One region of the Salinivibrio sp. IB872 genome, then DNA from elsewhere that is predicted to be linked to it. Evidence: predicted binding sites of a transcription regulator. Region 1 holds the regulator's gene; each other region holds the start of a gene.
The links. Region 1 encodes CRP, which controls carbon source genes, mostly activating them, when cyclic AMP is high. Its sites were predicted from a motif close to TGTGANNNNNNTCACA; they were not measured.
Positions count from the first base shown of each region.

Region 1 (5,307 bases):
GCTTGGTCACTGATTTGTGCAAGCTTGGGTTCGGTGGCTTGATTGGTAATGAACAAGCGATGGCCTAATAGACCCCGAAAGACTGGATAACGGATGGGAAGTAACTCTGACTCAAGGGTACGGTCGGCCCCGAGCCAATCTACCGTCAGTCGTCCTTGTTTTAGCATTTCCACTTTACGAGACTGAGAGCCAATTTGACCTTGAAAGGCTTGTAAAGTGACAGACTCACCTGATTTTTCCGCTAAAAACTCAATCAAGTCGATAGCGTATAAATCGAGGGCAGAGCCAGCCCGTGGTTCTGGATGGACAATGGTGATATTCGCCGCAGCAGTTGAAGAAACCGCCGCGAGTAGCAATGCAGCAAGGGTTTGACGTAAGCTTCTCATAAACGACATCCTGTTAATCAGTTGTTAGATTGGTCGTTTTTGAAGTGTAGAACTTGGTTAATGAGTTTTCAGTCAATAAAAATAAAAAAACCGACGCAAAAACGCCGGTTTTGTCGCAACACGCGAGGATTAGCGTGTGCCGTAAACCACAATGGTTTTACCGTGAGCTGAGATAAGGTTCTGCTCTTCCAGCATTTTAAGGATACGCCCAACCGTCTCTCGCGAACAGCCAACAATCTGACCAATCTCTTGACGTGTGATCTTGATTTGCATGCCGTCAGGGTGAGTCATGGCGTCAGGTTGCTTCGCCAAGTTCAGTAGGGTTTGCGCAATGCGGCCGGTCACGTCCAGGAAGGCAAGGTCTCCCACTTTCTGGCTGGTCACTTGCAGGCGACGCGCCATCTGAGAGGATAGACGCATCAAAATGTCTGGGTTAACTTGGATCAGCTGGCGGAATTTCTTGAATGAAATTTCTGCCACTTCGCAAGGTGATTTCGCACGTACCCATGCGGTGCGCTCTTGGTCCTCTTCGAACAGACCAAGTTCGCCGATGAAGTCACCTTGGTTAAGGTAAGACAGGATCATCTCCTTGCCTTCTTCATCTTTGATTAGTACGGCCACAGAACCTTTCACGATGTAGTACAAGGTCTCCGCCTTTTCCCCTGCATGGATCAGAGTACTTTTGGACGGGTACTTGTGAATATGACAATGTGAAAGGAACCACTCGAGTGTAGGGTCTGTTTGAGGTTTTCCTGGAACCATATAACTTATTTCCTCTGCATGTGTTGCCCGGCAACGACGTCCTGTCTTTGTCTGAATGGAAACCCATCAGTCCAATGCACAGAATACGAGGTCTTGGCGCAGGCTACAAGCTCACTGTATGTTAACAAGAGTGTATCTTTTTTCTATCTGGATTTCTTGATTTTGATCTAAGCCAACCGCCTAAAAATTCGGCAAAAATGTGGCTAAGATCACGACCTGAGAAGTAATACACGTTAAGTGCGCTACGGCGGTTAACCTATCTTGCCTTTCTCAATCAACTGTTGGATCAAGGGGCGAATAATCAGCTCCATTGCAAATCCCATTTTACCGCCGGGCACGACCAGCGTGTTGTGCCGAGACATAAACGCGCCACTGATCATTTGCAGTAAGTAAGGAAAATCGACGTTCTTCATACCACGAAAGCGGATCACGACAAAGCTTTCGTCGAGTGACGGGATCCCTTTTGCATTCAGCGGGTTGGATGTGTCTACGGTCGGGACACGTTGGAAGTTAATATGCGTGCGAGAAAACTGCGGCGTAATGTAGTGCAAATAATCATCCATGGAGCGCACGATCGAGTCCGTGACGGCCTCGCGGGAATGGCCTCGGTCGCGCGTATCGCGGACAAACTTTTGAATCCACTCCAAGTTAACGATAGGCACCATGCCGATCAGTAAATCAACATGCTGGGCGACATTGACGTCACCATCCACCACCCCGCCATGCAAGCCTTCATAAAATAATACGTCGGTATTTTCAGGCAGATCTTGCCAGGGAGTGAAGGTGCCCGGCATTTGGTTATAAGGCACGGCTTCATCAAAGGTGTGTAGATAACGACGGTATTTACCTGTGCCTTGTTCGCCATATTCTTTAAAAAATTGCTCAAGGCGTGGGAAGTCGTTGGCCGTGGGGCCAAAGTAGCTAATATGACGACCTTGTTCACGGGCTTTACGGATCTCAACATCCATTTCTGGCCGCGTGAAGCGGTGAAAGCTATCGCCCTCTAACCAAGAGGCTTTGATGTTCATCATATTGAACATCTTACGAAACGCTTCGGAGGTCGTGGTTGTGCCTGCGCCGGATGAACCGGTCACAGCGATGATTGGGTGTTTAGCCGACATGACGAGCCCTGTCATTGATCAGTCTGAATTTACACCGCAGCCCACAAGGGGAGGCGGTGTTACGGTCTGAGATCGCGCTGACGACGAATATCCACTGTCTCATGCAGCTCAGAGTATACAATCACGGCGTCGCCGGATTTTAATTGTTCACGCACTTGTTCAACTTTCTCAGCAAAGCTGACTTCCTGCTCACCGTAATCTGTCCCTTCCCTCAACACAAAGTGTTCAATTAAATTGGTCAAGGTCTCGGCTGGCACAGATTGCCATGGAACCATCATACTACATCACCTTTTGCTGACATCGGGATGGCACGGACGCCATCTCCATGCTTAGGTTGTGAATTAGCTCCCATTTTACCGAATTATGCGTGTAGGTGCAGTGTGTCTATGTCGATTTAGTCACAATTTATCGTGACGATTGGGGCATCAGGTGTCGAGTTGCTCAGCTATCCACGCGGGCACTGCCTCTTCCAACCATAAACGCGGTGCACGCCAATGGCCAGTGACAAACCCAACATGTCCGCCATGGTCAGTGAGTTGATAGCGTATATTGGCCGGTAATGGCGTGGTTGGGATCACCGCATCAGTCATAAAAGGATCGTCTTTGGCATGAATGATGGTCAAAGGGGCGCGGATCGCAGGCAACACGGATAAGCCACTGCATTGCTGGTAGTAATGATGTGCGTCCTCAAACCCATGCAGTGGTGCGGTGACGGTTTGATCAAACTCGAATAAGGTCGAAATACGGGGCTGCTCGCCTGCTTGCCAGCGACCCACTTGGGCGTGTCGCGTGAGCTTATCTGACAGGGTTTGTCGCATCGAGCGAAGTAGGTACGCTTGGTAGACACGTGAGAACCCTTGCTGAATGCGTAACGAGCAGGCGGCAAGGTCTAAGGGGGGTGACACTGCGCAGCCACTGGAGACAATCGGATCGTCCGCATACTCTGCCAAATAGCGCACCAGCATGTTGCCGCCTAGCGATACGCCCACGGCATGAATAGGATGCTGAGGATAACGCATGCGTAATGTGGTCAAAAAATAGCGCGCATCCTGTGTCTCGCCTGAGTGATAAGTGCGCGGGACGCGGTTTAAGCGGCCACTGCAACTACGAAAGTGCATCACCACACCGCACCAGCCTTGGCGCTGAAAAGCAGCCAGTAATCCATTCGCGTACGGGCTATGAAAACTGCCAGCGAGGCCATGAAAAAGCACCACTATCGGTTGGCCGGGCTGAGGCGTCTGTGTCCAAGCGAGATCGACGAAATCACCATCCGGTAAATCCAGCTGTTGCCACAAAGGAGAGATCACGGGTTGCCGCCGCATCAGCCGTGGCATGATGGTTTGTAGATGAGGATTACGGGCGCTGGGAATCGGTTCAAAAGGCGTCATCAGCGTCTCCTTGATCATCTTCTTTAACCACACCGGCGCGCAGAGTGGGATAGAGCGATTTGGCCGAGGGCGAGAGTTGACGGCAATAATACGCCAACGGCGAGGGCGACTCGGTCAGCCATGTTTGTTGATTCAAGGCGTGGATGAGGTCTTGTTGTTGGAACTTCTCGAGGCTGAGCTCGAAATTCAGCATTTTTTTATATTGTCCCGCGCCAACGCGCGGTTTGATATCGCGACGTAGGTTGCGGTAGGCAATCAGCAAATGCTCAGAGCGGCTGAGCGATTGTTTAAGTTGGCTGAGGCTCTCTGGGGCAAGGCCATAGCCATGGCTTTCTAGCCAAGCCAGCAACAAGGCAAGGTTGACGTTGCCCTGATGCTGATCTTGCAATTTAAGACACGCCTGTTTGACGTCTTGCTTGCCATAGTGTTGCAAACAAAACTGCCACAGGTCGGCTGCATTCGCTTGGCCGGGAATTAGGCTTGATTGAATGCCGCCTCCATGGCTTCCAGTTCTTCCTGTCGCTCCATCCATTCTTGCTCTACCTCTTCCAGCGCTGATTTGGCATCAGCCTGGCGTTGTAATTGTTGCGCGAGTTGGGCTTTTTGGTCTGCGCCATAAATTGTTGGGTCGGCCAGTTTGGTCTCTGCATCGGCAATAATGGCAGAGAGCTGTTCGATTTTTGTGTCTAGGCTGTCAATTTTTTTACGAAGTGGCGCGGTTTTTTGGCGAAGTTCGGCCTCGCGACGCTTTTGTGCCTTACGATCGACCTGACGTTGCTGGGGGGCGGCTTTGTCATCGGCGTTTTGTTTTTTACTTTCCGCGCGGTCGGCACGCTGTTGCTCGCCAAGCCAGCGATGGTAGTCGTGTAAGTCACCGTCAAAGGGTTGCACCGCGCCGTTGTCGACAAGATAAAGATCGTCGGTGGTCGCGCGCAGCAGAAAGCGATCATGGCTTACGATCACCATCGCCCCTTCAAACGATTGTAGGGCAAGCGTCAAGGCTTGGCGCATATCTAAATCAAGGTGGTTAGTCGGTTCGTCAAGCAGCAGCAGGTTAGGCTTTTGCCACACCAATAACGCTAATACCAAGCGTGCCTTCTCGCCTCCCGAAAAGGGACCAATGGTCTCAAGCGCTTTATCACCCTGAAAGCCAAAGCGCCCTAAGAAGTCACGTAGCGTTTGCTCGGCTGTGGTGGGCGCAAGGCGATTCATATGTTGCAGTGGGGTTTCGTCAATGCGCAAGGTATCGAGTTGATGCTGCGCAAAATAGCCAATTTTTACCCCTTGGGAGTAACTGAGCTCACCAGCCATGGCTGGCAAGGTGCCAGCAAGAAGTTTGATCAGCGTAGACTTACCCGCACCATTGCGGCCTAACAAACCAATACGCGCGCCTGGGACTAGGTTGAGGCGGATATTTTCCACAATCGGTGTCTTGTCGTACCCCGCAGCGACTTTGTCCATCATCAAGATAGGATTTGGGAGCGCATCTGGGGTGAAAAAGGTAAAGCTAAATGGATTATCGTATTGCGCCGGCAACACCTTTTCCATCCGCTCCAGTGCCTTAATCCGGCTTTGCGCTTGGCGCGCCTTTGAGGCTTTATAACGAAAGCGGTCGATGTAAGATTGCATGTGGGCAATCTGCTTTTTTTG
Region 1 is NZ_MUFO01000002.1:207,352-212,658, forward strand. It holds gene BZJ18_RS01935 (hypothetical protein) at 1-386, opposite strand, end outside; gene crp (cAMP-activated global transcriptional regulator CRP) at 516-1,148, opposite strand; gene BZJ18_RS01945 (phosphoribulokinase) at 1,400-2,269, opposite strand; gene BZJ18_RS01950 (YheU family protein) at 2,329-2,547, opposite strand; gene BZJ18_RS01955 (hydrolase) at 2,695-3,657, opposite strand; gene BZJ18_RS01960 (TIGR02444 family protein) at 3,644-4,189, opposite strand; gene BZJ18_RS01965 (ABC transporter ATP-binding protein) at 4,132-5,307, opposite strand, start outside.

Region 2 (5,307 bases), on a different contig from region 1:
CACACCAAATATCGCCACTTGCCGAAAGAGTTCGATGATTACGTCGCCAACCCCAAACCCAACGGTTATCAGTCAATTCACACCGTCGTGTTGGGGCCGGAAGGCAAACCGGTCGAAATTCAAATTCGCACCCGTCAAATGCATGATGATGCGGAGCTTGGGGTGGCGGCGCACTGGAAGTATAAAGAAGGCTCAGCCAGTGGACGCAGTGGCTACGATGAGAAAATTACCTGGCTGCGAAAACTCTTGGCGTGGCAAGAAGAGATGTCAGACTCAGGCGAAATGCTGGATGAGTTGCGCAGCCAAGTCTTTGATGATCGCGTGTATGCCTTTACACCGCGTGGTGATGTGGTCGACTTGCCAAGCGGTGCGACGCCGCTCGACTTTGCCTACCACATTCACTCTGAAGTCGGCCATCGTTGCATTGGTGCCAAGGTAGAAGGACGCATTGTGCCTTTCACCTATCACTTGCAGATGGGGGATCAGGTTGAAATTATCACCCAAAAAGAGCCCAACCCCTCACGTGACTGGTTGAATCCAAGCTTAGGCTTTGTGAATTCGAGCCGAGCGCGGGCAAAAATCAACGCTTGGTTCCGAAAACAAGACAGAGATAAAAACATTGCCGCGGGTAAAGAAATTCTCGATACCGAACTACAAAAAATTGGCGGTGCCAGTAAAGATGCGAGTTTGGCGCTCAAACGCTTCAATGTGAATTCACTGGAAGAGCTGTATGCGGGGGTCGGAAGTGGCGATCTGCGCATCAATCAAGTGGTTAACCACATTAACAGCCTGATCAACAAGCCAAGCTTGGAAGAAGAAGAGCAACAGTTGCTGGAAAAACTTCAGCAAAGTGAACAAAAAACCGTAGGTGGAAAAACTCACCGTGATGCGGTGGTGGTTGAAGGCGTTGATAACCTGATGACCCACCTCGCGCGTTGCTGTCAGCCGCTGCCGGGTGATGACATTATGGGCTTTGTGACCCAAGGGCGCGGGATTTCAGTACACCGTGCGGATTGCGAGCAACTCAACGAACTTCGTCACCATGCGCCGGAGCGAATCATCGCCACCGTATGGGGCAAAGGGCATGTCGGGCAATACCATGTGCGCATTCGCTTATCCGCCAATGAACGCACCGGATTAGTCAAAGACATTAATACCGTGCTCAGCAATGAAAAAGTCCGCGTTGCGGGCATGCAAAGCCGCGTCGATTACAAAAAGCAGATGTCTATCATGGACTTTGATTTAGAGATTTCCGATCTCGACACGCTTAGCCGAATTGTAAACCGGCTGGAGCAGGTCAAGGATGTGGTAGAAGCCAAACGACTCAGATAAACATCACGCCCTGTTATCGACAGGGCGTTTTTTTAAGGATAACGAAGTATGGCGTCGATTGACGATTTACTGACTATCATGGCGACCTTGCGCGACCCACAAAAAGGGTGCGATTGGGACAAAGCCCAAACTTTTGCCTCCATCGTGCCTCACACGCTCGAAGAAGCCTATGAAGTGGCCGATGCCATTGAGCGTGAGCACTGGTCGGACCTAAAAGATGAATTAGGCGATTTACTCTTTCAAATAGTGTTCTACAGTCAATTGGGACACGAGCAAAATCGTTTTGATTTTGACGCCGTCGTGGGGGCGATTTGTGACAAACTCACCCGTCGTCACCCGCATGTCTTTGGTCCTAAAGACAGCCAAGGTGAGCCGCTGCACGGCCCAGATTGGGAAGGGATTAAAGCACAGGAGCGTGCCGACAAAGCGGCGTCAGAACAACCCACTAGCGTGTTAGACGGCGTTACGTTAGGCCTTCCCGCACTGGTGCGCGCACACAAACTGCAAAAACGTTGTGCGCGAGTGGGGTTTGATTGGGATGCGGTGGCGCCGGTGCTCGATAAAGTACGCGAAGAAATTGCCGAGGTTGAGCAAGAACTGGCAATCACGCCGGTAGACCCCGCGCGGGTGGAAGAAGAAATCGGCGATTTATTGTTTTCGGTGGTAAATCTGGCACGCCACGTAGGCACGGATGCGGAATCCGCGTTGCGTAACGCGAATCAAAAATTCGAACGACGTTTCCGTCAAGTTGAAACTCAATTACGCAATGATGAAAAAAATATTCAAGAATGTCAGTTAGATGAACTGGAATCGGCCTGGCAACAGGTCAAAAAGCAAGAAAAAAGCAACACGCTGTAAGTTTCATCATTGATTTGCGACAAATAAAAACAGTATGGTGTGTGATAGTTTTCACGTTGTGGGAGTGAGTGGGGTCTGGTATCATGACTTCCCGTCCAGATTTCCATTAATTTCCTCTAAATCCAACTCTCAGGTTTAGCATGACGACGAATTACATTTTTGTTACGGGCGGTGTTGTATCCTCCCTCGGTAAGGGTATTGCTGCAGCCTCATTGGCAGCCATTCTTGAAGCGCGTGGCCTCAACGTCACCATCATGAAACTCGACCCTTATATCAACGTGGATCCAGGGACAATGAGCCCTACCCAGCACGGGGAAGTATTCGTCACGGAAGACGGCGCCGAGACCGACCTTGACCTCGGTCACTACGAGCGCTTTATCCGCACCAAAATGACCAAGCGTAATAACTTTACCTCTGGTCGTGTATACGCGGATGTCCTGCGCAAAGAGCGCCGCGGAGATTATCTGGGAGCGACCATTCAGGTGATTCCACACATCACTAACTCGATCAAAGACCGCATCATCGCCGGTGGTGAAGGTCACGACGTGGTGATCGTGGAAATTGGCGGCACTGTCGGTGATATTGAATCACTGCCATTCCTTGAAGCGATTCGCCAACTGACCGTGGAAGTCGGCCGTGAGCGTGCGATGTTTATGCATCTTACCTTGGTGCCATACTTGGCAGCGGCGGGTGAAGTGAAAACCAAGCCGACCCAGCACTCGGTAAAAGAGCTTCTATCAATTGGTATCCAGCCGGATGTCCTTGTTTGCCGTAGTGAGCGTCCAATTCCAGCCAATGAGCGTGCAAAAATTGCACTGTTCTGTAACGTACCAGAGAAAGCGGTTATCACCATGAAGGATGTGGATTCTATCTACAAAATTCCTTCATTGATTCGCTCTCAAGGGCTGGACGACTTGGTTTGTCAGCGCTTTGGTATCCAAGCGCCGGAAGCCGACCTGTCTGAATGGGAACAAGTCATTTACGAAGAAGCCAATCCAATGGGTGAAGTCACCATTGGTATGGTGGGTAAGTACATCGAACTGCCTGACGCGTATAAATCTGTCAACGAAGCGCTGAAGCATGGCGGATTGAAAAATCGTCTGACTGTCAACATCAAGTATGTTGACTCACAAGATCTCGAAACCCGCGGCACTGAGCTGCTCGATGGTTTAGATGCGATTTTGGTTCCGGGTGGTTTTGGCGATCGCGGCGTCGAAGGCAAAATCCTTGCCGCACAATATGCGCGTGAAAACAAAGTGCCTTATCTTGGCATTTGTTTAGGCATGCAAGTGGCGTTAATTGAATACGCCCGTAATGTTGCTGGGATGGAAGGAGCTAACTCCACCGAATTCAGCAAAGACAGCAAATACCCAGTGGTGGGACTGATCACCGAGTGGGTCGATGAAGAAGGTAACGTGGAAGAGCGTAGCGAATCCTCTGATTTAGGCGGCACTATGCGTCTAGGCGCACAGCTTTGCCACCTTTCTGAAGGGTCTAAAGCGCATCAGCTATATGGCAACACTCAAATCCACGAGCGCCATCGTCATCGCTACGAAGTGAATAACTTGCTGCGTCCACAATTGGAAAAAACCGGTCTACTTGTATCGGGCTTGTCGGCGGACAAGAAGCTGGTAGAAATCATCGAAAACCCAGCACATCCATGGTTTGTGGCCTGTCAGTTCCACCCAGAGTTCACCTCGACTCCTCGCGACGGCCACCCGCTATTCGCCGGGTTCGTTGCGGCTGCAGGTAAAAAGCAGCGCGGTGAGCTATAACACAAATGTGAAGCGGTAGTCCTGACGGGCGGCCGCTTTTTATTTTTTGAATACAATGACAGACGAGAGGAATCACAATGTCTAAGATCGTTAAAGTTCTAGGTCGTGAAATTATCGATTCACGCGGTAACCCAACTGTAGAAGCAGAAGTGCACTTGGAAGGTGGCTTTGTTGGTATGGCGGCAGCGCCATCAGGTGCGTCTACCGGTTCTCGCGAAGCACTAGAGCTGCGTGACGGTGACAAGTCACGTTTCATGGGTAAAGGCGTACTGAAAGCGATTGAAGCGGTTAACGGCCCAATCGCAGAAGCACTGCTAGGTAAAGACGCGAAAGCCCAAGCTGACATCGATCAGGTGATGATCGACCTTGACGGCACTGAGAACAAATCTAAGTTCGGTGCTAACGCGATCCTAGCGGTTTCTCTGGCTAACGCAAAAGCTGCTGCGGCGGCGAAAGGCATGCCTTTGTTTGAGCACATCGCTGAACTAAACGGCACTGCGGGTCAGTTCTCAATGCCTCTACCAATGATGAACATCCTCAACGGTGGTGAGCACGCGGACAACAACGTTGATATCCAAGAGTTCATGATCCAACCTGTTGGTGCGAAAACCCTGAAAGAAGCACTGCGCATTGGTGCGGAAGTATTCCACAACCTAGCCAAAGTTCTGAAGGCCAAAGGCCTAAGCACTGCTGTTGGTGACGAAGGTGGTTTCGCGCCTAACCTAGAGTCAAATGCTGCTGCCCTTGCTGCTATCAAAGAAGCGGTTGAGAAAGCAGGCTACGAGCTAGGTAAAGATATCACCCTAGCGATGGACTGTGCTGCGTCTGAGTTCTATGACAAAGAGCAAGGCATCTACAACATGAAGGGTGAAGGTAAAACCTTTACTTCAGAAGAGTTTAACCACTACTTGGCGAAACTGGCTGAAGAGTACCCAATCGTGTCTATCGAAGACGGCCTAGACGAGTCAGATTGGGATGGCTTTAAGCACCAAACTGAACTGCTGGGTGACAAACTTCAGCTAGTGGGTGATGACCTGTTCGTAACCAACACCAAGATCCTGAAAGAAGGCATCGAGAAAGGTGTGGCGAACTCTATCCTGATCAAATTCAACCAAATCGGTTCTTTGACCGAAACCTTGGCTGCGATCAAGATGGCGAAAGACGCGGGCTACACTGCCGTAATCTCTCACCGTTCAGGTGAAACTGAAGACGCAACCATCGCTGACTTGGCGGTTGGTACTGCAGCAGGCCAAATCAAAACTGGTTCTATGAGCCGTTCTGACCGTGTTGCCAAGTACAACCAGCTGATCCGTATCGAAGAAGCGCTGGGTGAAAAAGCACC
Region 2 is NZ_MUFO01000004.1:28,209-33,515, reverse strand. It holds gene relA (GTP diphosphokinase) at 1-1,332, shown strand, start outside; gene mazG (nucleoside triphosphate pyrophosphohydrolase) at 1,381-2,190, shown strand; gene BZJ18_RS02875 (CTP synthase) at 2,331-3,965, shown strand; gene eno (phosphopyruvate hydratase) at 4,043-5,307, shown strand, end outside.
Region 2: BZJ18_RS02875 (CTP synthase) is a predicted target of CRP. The motif match lies at 2,231-2,246, and genes of this name have one in related genera.

Region 3 (3,164 bases), on a different contig from region 1:
GTAGGTGAATAGCAACTGATTACTGATTTGGCCGATAGCCGCCTCTAGGGTCGAGAGCTCTCCACGATTAAACATACGCCAACCGTGCTGATTGAGGATATCCGCCATCAAGGTATCGTCTTCGGCGTAGCGGGCGTGGCGCAATGCTTGATGGGGCGTATTCAGCTTTAGCCAAGCCAATGCTGCCTGCCGGTTTAAGTGTTGTTGCTGTTGAGGGATCCGTGCTTGACGCTCATGGGCGAGAAACTCTGCGAATAAATGGTGGAAGCGGAACCAGTTATTGTCTCCTTCCAACGGATAGATGAATAAACCGTAGCGATTTAGCGACTCGAGCATGCCGAGCGCGTCCTCGCGCTCAGTCAGCGCAAAGACCAGCTCGTCATTAAACATTTCCAGCACGGAAACTTGCATTAAAAACTGACGGGTTTCACTGTCCAGCAGATCGAACACTTCTTCGACCAAATAATCCCACAGGTGGGCATGGTTAAAACTCGCGCAGGAGGCGGCACTTTGCATCAGGGTCCGTTTTTGATGCTGAGCCTGAATCGCAATTAACTGTAGGGCAGATGGCCAGCCCTCGACGTAGGCACAGAGGGTGCTTGCGGTAGTTTCGTCGACACCATCGGCGACACGTTGATTAAAAAAGCGGGTGGTCTCTTCATTATCAAATGCAAGCAGTTCATTGCCGATCTCGATCATCAGATCGCGAACCCGCAAATTTGCTGTCCCTAGCGGCGGATTCGCGCGCGAGGTCACCACCAAAGTCAGGCTATCGGGCATGTGCTTAATAAAAAAGCGCATTGCTTCATGAATATCTTCATTGTCGATCAATTGGTAGTCATCTAATACCAGATAACAGGTGGACTGTAACCCAGCCAGCTCAGCGAAAACATCGGAGAGCAGCGCACGCAGGGATGAGAACTGGCGTTTTTCTGCTAGCTTAACGGTATTGGGGCACCCATCGTGGGTCGCTTTATTTAATGCTTGCAACAAGTAGTTGATAAAGCGGAAGCTGTCGTTGTCGCTGTCATCAATGCTGAACCAGCCGACATGATTTTGATCGGCGAGCCATTGTGCGGCCATGGTGGTTTTGCCGTAACCTGCCGGCGAGCGGAACAACACCAATTTGTAATGTGGCGCTTGTTGGAGGATATCCAATACACGCGGGCGCAAGATGGCATTGTAGAGACGGCCGGGACGGGTAAGTTTTGACGGGATCCACATAGCGAGAAGGTCCTTTACAGCGAGTGCGGCTTTGCCGCGTTTATCCTTGTACGCAAGTGTATGTAACTGGTCTGTCACAAACTATGATCCAGCGCTGATAATGGTGCAATTGCTCTATTTTGGTGCAGCTACGCCTTTCAATTGTGATTAAAGTCACTAATTTTATTGGTTAGGATACGGAATATGGAAGGTGTTACACGCCAGAGACGATGAATGCCCCCACAATTTGCGTTAGCGCACAAAATTAACAAAAGGGATTGTTCTTTTTTCACAGCCGTATTTTGGTCAGTGTTCCCTCAAATTGTGATTTTAATCACCTCAATATCACGAAACTCCTCCATTGATGAGAGCAAGCTCACTCACAGCTTGTGATGTGGCTCTCTACGCCCTGACAACTCCTCCTTTCCTCCTCCTGTCTCGGGAGGATGTTTGCATCGACAGGCTTGGGCAGGATGGCTGTCATCGAGATTTTCTTCCATTACGAGAGCGATGACATGACGCCTAAACAGCAACACGCATTTGATAAAAGCGCTTTTAAAGCCAGTATGACCCAACATTTGACGCAGCTTGGTCGCACCCCTGAAACCGCAGAGATGCGCGATTGGTATCTCGCCTTAGGCCGTGCGCTGGCCGAACACACCACCAGTGATCTGGTTGCGACAGAAAACGATTTAGCCATCAAACAAGCGAAGAGTGTGAACTACTTATCCTTAGAGTTTTTGATTGGCCGTTTAACGGGCAACAACCTGATCAGCATGGGGCTTTACAATGAAATTGCGGCTGTGGTCAGCGAGTTTGGGTTTGGCCTGACCGATTTGCTTGAGCAAGAGCGTGATCCTTCGTTGGGCAATGGTGGTTTGGGGCGCTTGGCCGCGTGTTTTATGGACTCGCTCGCAGCCCAACAGTATCCAGCGGTCGGCTATGGCTTGCACTATGAATATGGTCTGTTCCGTCAATCCTTCAAAGATGGCGCCCAACAAGAAGCACCGGATGCGTGGCGTGAGCCAGAAGGCTATCCGTGGGAAGTGGTTCGTCCTGACCTTGCCCAAACGGTTGGCTTTTATGGCCATGTGGCGGTGATTGAAGAAAACGGCCACACGCGCCGTGAATGGGTTCCTAGCCTTCATATTCAAGCGATGCCTTGGGATCTGCCTATCGTGGGCTATCAAAGTAATACGGTTTATCCACTTCGCTTATGGGAAGGTCGAGCACTGACGCCATTTGCGCTCGATGCCTTCAATGATGGTGACTATACCCGTGCGCAACAAGCCGCAATTGATGCAGGCAGCCTGACCAAAGTGCTTTACCCGAACGATAATCATGATGCGGGTAAAACGTTGCGTTTGATGCAGCAATACTTCCACAGTGCGGCCTCTGTTGGGGATATTCTTCGTCGCCATTTAGATGCTGGCCACCCACTGGCTGCTCTTCCAGATTATGAAACCATTCAGTTGAATGATACTCACCCGACTATCGCCATTCCTGAGCTGATGCGAGTGCTGTTGGATGAGCACCATTTGAGCTGGGATGACGCTTGGTCTATCTCCAGCCAGACGTTTGCTTACACCAACCATACCTTGCTTCCAGAAGCGCTGGAGACGTGGAGCGAGTCGTTAATGGCGAACTTGCTGCCGCGTCACATGGAAATCATTTTTGAAATCAACCACCGCTTCTTGCAAGACGTTGCTGCGAAATGGCCAGGCGATGTCCGCAAACAGCAAGTGCTGTCTGTGATTGACGATCAGGGCGAGCGCATGGTGCGCATGGCAAACCTGTGTGTGATTGGCTCGTACGCGGTCAATGGTGTGGCGGCGTTGCACTCTGAGTTGGTAAAACGCGATCTCTTCCCTGAATTTGATGCGCTTTATCCGGGCCGTATCCAAAACGTGACCAACGGGATCACGCCACGTCGTTGGTTGAAGTTCTGTAACCCGGCTCTC
Region 3 is NZ_MUFO01000034.1:18,192-21,355, forward strand. It holds gene malT (HTH-type transcriptional regulator MalT) at 1-1,224, opposite strand, end outside; gene BZJ18_RS13050 (glycogen/starch/alpha-glucan phosphorylase) at 1,719-3,164, shown strand, end outside.
Region 3: BZJ18_RS13050 (glycogen/starch/alpha-glucan phosphorylase) is a predicted target of CRP. The motif match lies at 1,569-1,584, and genes of this name have one in related genera.

Region 4 (5,307 bases), on a different contig from region 1:
CACGATAAGGGCTCGGCTTGCCCGGCTCTGTCAACGTACCCCGGTACTCGCGGATTTGATCTGGGCTCAATTCATCGACATACGCCAACCCTTTTTCAATCAGTTCAACCGCAAAGCCGTACAACTTATCAAAATAGTCTGATGAATAGCGCTCTTTACCTGCCCACTCAAAGCCAAGCCATTGCACGTCGCGTTTGATCGAGTCAACGTACTCAACGTTTTCTTTTTCTGGGTTGGTATCATCAAAGCGCAAATTGCACTCACCTTGATAATCCTGTGCAATACCGAAGTTCAGGCAAATAGACTTAGCGTGACCGATATGCAGATAGCCATTAGGCTCCGGCGGGAAACGGGTCACGACTGATGTGTGTTTTCCCTCCGCCAAATCTTTATCAATGATTTGACGAATAAAATTGGTTGGACGAGCTTCAGCATCACTCATCAAGGTTACCTCGTATCAAAACAGTGCGAATTTTATAGCTACATGGATACTATGATCTCTTATTCCGGCACTTTACTCAACCAGTTGTTGTTAAACTCGCCCTCGCATGCCCCTAAATGCGTTTTTTTTGCTCATTCCACTGCCGTGCATAAAAAAACGCCCAGCGTTAGCCGGGCGTTATCGGGTTAAGATTGTCTTTGTGTGTGGTCGCTTATGGCAATTTCACTGCAGACAAATCTTCATTATCCGGGATTTGCTTCATCTCACCGGCAATGATTTCGGCTAACGGGCCAAGAATGACTTGCAAGTTATTATCCCCTAACTTCACGACACCCATCGCGCCAATGGCTTTGAGTTTCGCTTCATCGACGATTTCACGGTTTGCTACCGATAGGCGCAAGCGTGTGATACAAGCGTCGATAGATGTCAGGTTTTGGTGTCCGCCTAACGCTTTGAGGTACTTACGTGCAAGCTCACGGTTATCGCTGGTTTCATTTGTATTCGCGTTTCCGGCAGATGCGCCTTCAATGCTGTCATCTTCACGACCCGGGGTTTTCAGGTTCATGGCCATGATAGCCGCACGGAATGTCGCGTAATAAAGCACAAAGAATACCAAGCCCATCACAGGTAGCATGTACCACTCGTTAGCAACGGGGTTTTTTGACGACAACACCAAGTCGACAAGGCCTGCAGAGAAGCCAAAACCGGCAGTCCAGTTAAAGGTGGCCGCGATGAACAAAGAGATGCCTGTCAAGAACGCATGCAACACAAACAACACAGGTGCCACGAACAGGAAGGCAAACTCGAGTGGTTCAGTAACACCGGTAAAGAATGAAGCAAAACCGGCTGCAATCATGATAGATGCCACACGTGCTTTGTTCTCTGGACGCGCAGTGTGGTAAATCGCTAGTGCCGCCCCCGGTAAACCAAACATCATCACAGGGAAGAAGCCGGCCATGTACATGCCTGTGGTTCCCTTAATTGCTTCTCCAGAAGCAAGACCTTGTGCACCCATCCAGAAGCGGCCCAAGTCATTGATACCCACAGTGTCAAACCAGAATACCGCGTTAAGCGCATGGTGAAGACCAACTGGAATCAATAGACGGTTGAAGAATCCGTAGATACCTGCACCCGCGGCGCCTAAGTTAGTGATACTTTCACCGAAGTGAACCAGACCACCAAATACGACCGGCCATACAAACATCAACACAAACGAAATCGCAATAGCGACGACAGAGACAAGAATGGGAACCAGACGTTTGCCGCTGAAGAACGCCAGTGCTTTTGGCAGCTCTACGCCGCTATAACGGTTGTAAAGCTCCGCCGATACCACACCAATTAAAATACCAATAAATTGGTTGTTGATTTTGCTAAACGCCAGCTCATTGTTGTCTAATGCAACATCCACGAGACCAATTTGGCTTACAGCACCAGGCGCACAAAGCGTGGTGATCACCATGAAGCCAACAAACCCTGCCAGAGCGGCGGCACCATCTTTATCTTTTGACATGCCGTAAGCCACACCAATCGCGAAAAGTACGGACATATTGTCAATGATCGCTGCCCCTGATTTAATCAAGAAAGCAGCCAATGCGCTGTTACCACCCCAACCTGTTGGGTCAAGCCAGTAGCCGACCCCCATCAAGATCGCTGCAGCTGGTAGTACCGCTACCGGCACCATCAGCGCACGACCTATACGTTGCGCGTATCCAAGAATATTCACCTTCGTTCCCCCTATGTGTTCTCAGAGCCATGCCGCAGTATTTGTTGTTTTCTGCGTCTGGCGTGTCCCGTGAGATAATGACCAAAGCACTTTTTTTGTCAAACAATGTTAGTCAATTGCAGTTTATGCCAATAAATTCGCCTCGCAAATTAAAACCCCCTTATTTGTGAGATTTATCACCGATCCACACCAAACACAGAGAAATATGTTAGCCAGATCATAAAACTTATTTTATGATGAAAATAAATGAGCATATTCGTTATGCTGTACCCGTAAGCCCACTGATTTATAGAGGTGTCCTGTGCGACTCATTCCATTACAAACCAGCCATGAGGTCGGCCTATGGTCGGCTAGATATATCGTTGATACTATTAATAAATTCGCCCCAAGTGCCGAACGCCCATTTGTGCTCGGATTGCCAACAGGCGGTACGCCACTGAATACTTATAAGCAACTGATTACCCTGTTCAATCAGGGCGAAGTGAGCTTTGAGCATGTGGTAACGTTCAACATGGACGAGTACTGCAATATCCCAGCCGATCACGACCAATCATATCGCACCTTCATGTATGAAAACTTCTTTAAGCATATTGATATTAAAGAAGAAAACATCAACTTACTGAACGGAAATGCGAGCGATGTTGATGCGGAATGCAAACGTTATGAAGACAAGATCAAATCCTACGGCAAGATCCACCTCTTTATGGGCGGTGTAGGTAACGACGGTCACATTGCGTTTAACGAGCCTGCCTCTTCGCTGGCCTCTCGGACACGGATCAAAACCTTGACCGAAGATACCCGTATGGCAAACTCTCGCTTCTTTGATAATGATATCAATCAAGTACCTAAGCACGCGCTTACCATTGGCGTCGGGACGCTACTCGATGCTGAAGAGATCATGATTTTGGTCACTGGCCACAATAAGGCTCAGGCACTTCAAGCAGCTGTGGAGGGGTCGGTCAATCACTTATGGACTGTTTCCGCGCTGCAGCTGCACCCTAAAGCCATGATTGTGTGCGATGCGCCTTCAACTGCCGAACTAAAAGTAAAAACAGTGAAGTATTTTCAGGAGCTTGAAGCCCAGAACATTCATAATTTATAAGGAATAACAGCATGTATGCGTTAACCCACTGCCGGATTTTTACTGGTCATGAAGTGCTTGATGACCACGCTATTGTCATCCGTGACGGCGTGATTGAGGACGTTTGCCCGCAACATGCGCTGCCGACAGAGATAGAAAAACGCTCACTCGACGGAGCTTACGTTAGCCCGGGCTTCATTGATCTGCAGCTTAATGGTTGCGGTGGTGTCATGTTTAACGATGCGATCACAACAGACACTATCGAAACCATGCACCAAGCAAACTTGAAGTCTGGGTGTACCAACTTCTTACCGACTCTGATCACGAGTTCAGATGATGACATGCGTGCGGCAATCAACGCGATGCGCGAGTACAAAGCCCACCATCCGCATCAAGCCTTAGGCTTACACCTAGAAGGGCCTTACTTAAACAGCGCAAAAAAAGGGATCCACAGTCTCGACTATATTCGCCCCAGCAACGACAAGATGATTGCGTATTTGTGCGACAACGCCGACGTGATTACCAAATTGACGCTAGCGCCCGAACTCGCACCCAAAGCGCACATTCAGGCCCTCACCAAAGCAGGCATTGTCGTTTCCGCCGGTCACACTAACGCAACCTATGAGCAAGCACGCGAAGGCTTTGCTAATGGGATTGGGTTTGCGACCCACCTGTTCAATGCAATGACGGCGATAACCGGTCGCGAGCCCGGCATGGTTGGCGCGATTTATGATACGCCCGAGGTTTACACCGGCGTTATTGCTGACGGCTTCCATGTGTCTTACGCCAACATTCGTCTTGCACATAAAGTAAAAGGTGAGAAATTAGTGCTAGTTACTGATGCCGTGGCACCAGCAGGAGCCGACATGGATCACTTTATTTTTGTAGGCAAGAAAGTATATTACCGTGACGGCAAGTGTGTTGATGAGAATGGTACACTTGGCGGCTCTGCACTGACGATGAACGAAGCGGTTCGTAATAGTGTTGAGCATATAGGTATCGCCTTGGATGAGGCTCTGCGCATGGCAACGCTGTATCCTGCGCGCGCTATTGGTGTCGATCAGCTTTATGGCAGTATTCGCCCGGGGAAAATTGCGAATCTTGCTATTTTTGATCGTACACTCAACATCCAAGCGACGGTGGTTAACGGACAATATACACATAGCTAGGACATTTATGACTGGCGGACAAATCGGGAATGTCGACTTGGTAAAGCAGCTCAACGGAGCTGCCGTTTATCGGTTGATCGATCAACAAGGGCCCATCTCTCGCATACAAATTGCAGATGTGAGCCGTCTAGCACCCGCAAGTGTGACAAAAATAACCCGCCAATTGCTCGAACGTGGCTTGATCAAGGAAGTGGCTCAGCAAGCGTCAACCGGCGGTCGCCGAGCTATTTCTTTGACCACAGAGTGCGCCCCATTCCATACCCTTGCGGTAAGACTGGGGCGTCATTTTATCGAGCTTTCACTCTATGACTTGAGTGGGACATCGCTTGCTGAACACGGAGAAGCTTTTCACTATCACGATCAAACCGAGTTAGTGAACGGCCTGATTCAGATTCTGAGTCAGTTTATTGACACCCACCAACAATCCATCAAAGAGCTGATTGCCATATCGGTCGTGATGCCCGGCCTGATTGATCCTGAATCTGGGGTCGTCGAATACATGCCTAACATCACGATTCAACAGCTGGCCCTTGCCGACACACTCCGTGAGGAGTTTGGTGTGCAAGCGTTTATTGGTAACGATATTCGCGGACAAGCATTGGCAGAGCACTACTTTGGCGCCAGCCAAGCCTATTACGATTCGATGTTAGTCAGTGTACACCACGGCACTGGCGCTGGGATTATCGTAAACGGGCAAATATTCTTGGGCCATAACCGCAATGTAGGCGAATTGGGCCATGTGCAAATTGATCCTTTGGGCAAGAAGTGCCAATGCGGCAATTTTGGTTGTTTAGAAACAGTAGCCTCTAATGAAGCCATTATCGAACATGCACAACAGCTACTGGCCCAAGGACACCCGAGCACACTCAAACACGATGACAGTTTAACGATC
Region 4 is NZ_MUFO01000003.1:124,365-129,671, forward strand. It holds gene glnS (glutamine--tRNA ligase) at 1-442, opposite strand, end outside; gene nagE (N-acetylglucosamine-specific PTS transporter subunit IIBC) at 654-2,165, opposite strand; gene nagB (glucosamine-6-phosphate deaminase) at 2,467-3,267, shown strand; gene nagA (N-acetylglucosamine-6-phosphate deacetylase) at 3,279-4,415, shown strand; gene nagC (DNA-binding transcriptional regulator NagC) at 4,423-5,307, shown strand, end outside.
Region 4: nagE (N-acetylglucosamine-specific PTS transporter subunit IIBC) is a predicted target of CRP. The motif match lies at 2,331-2,346, and genes of this name have one in related genera.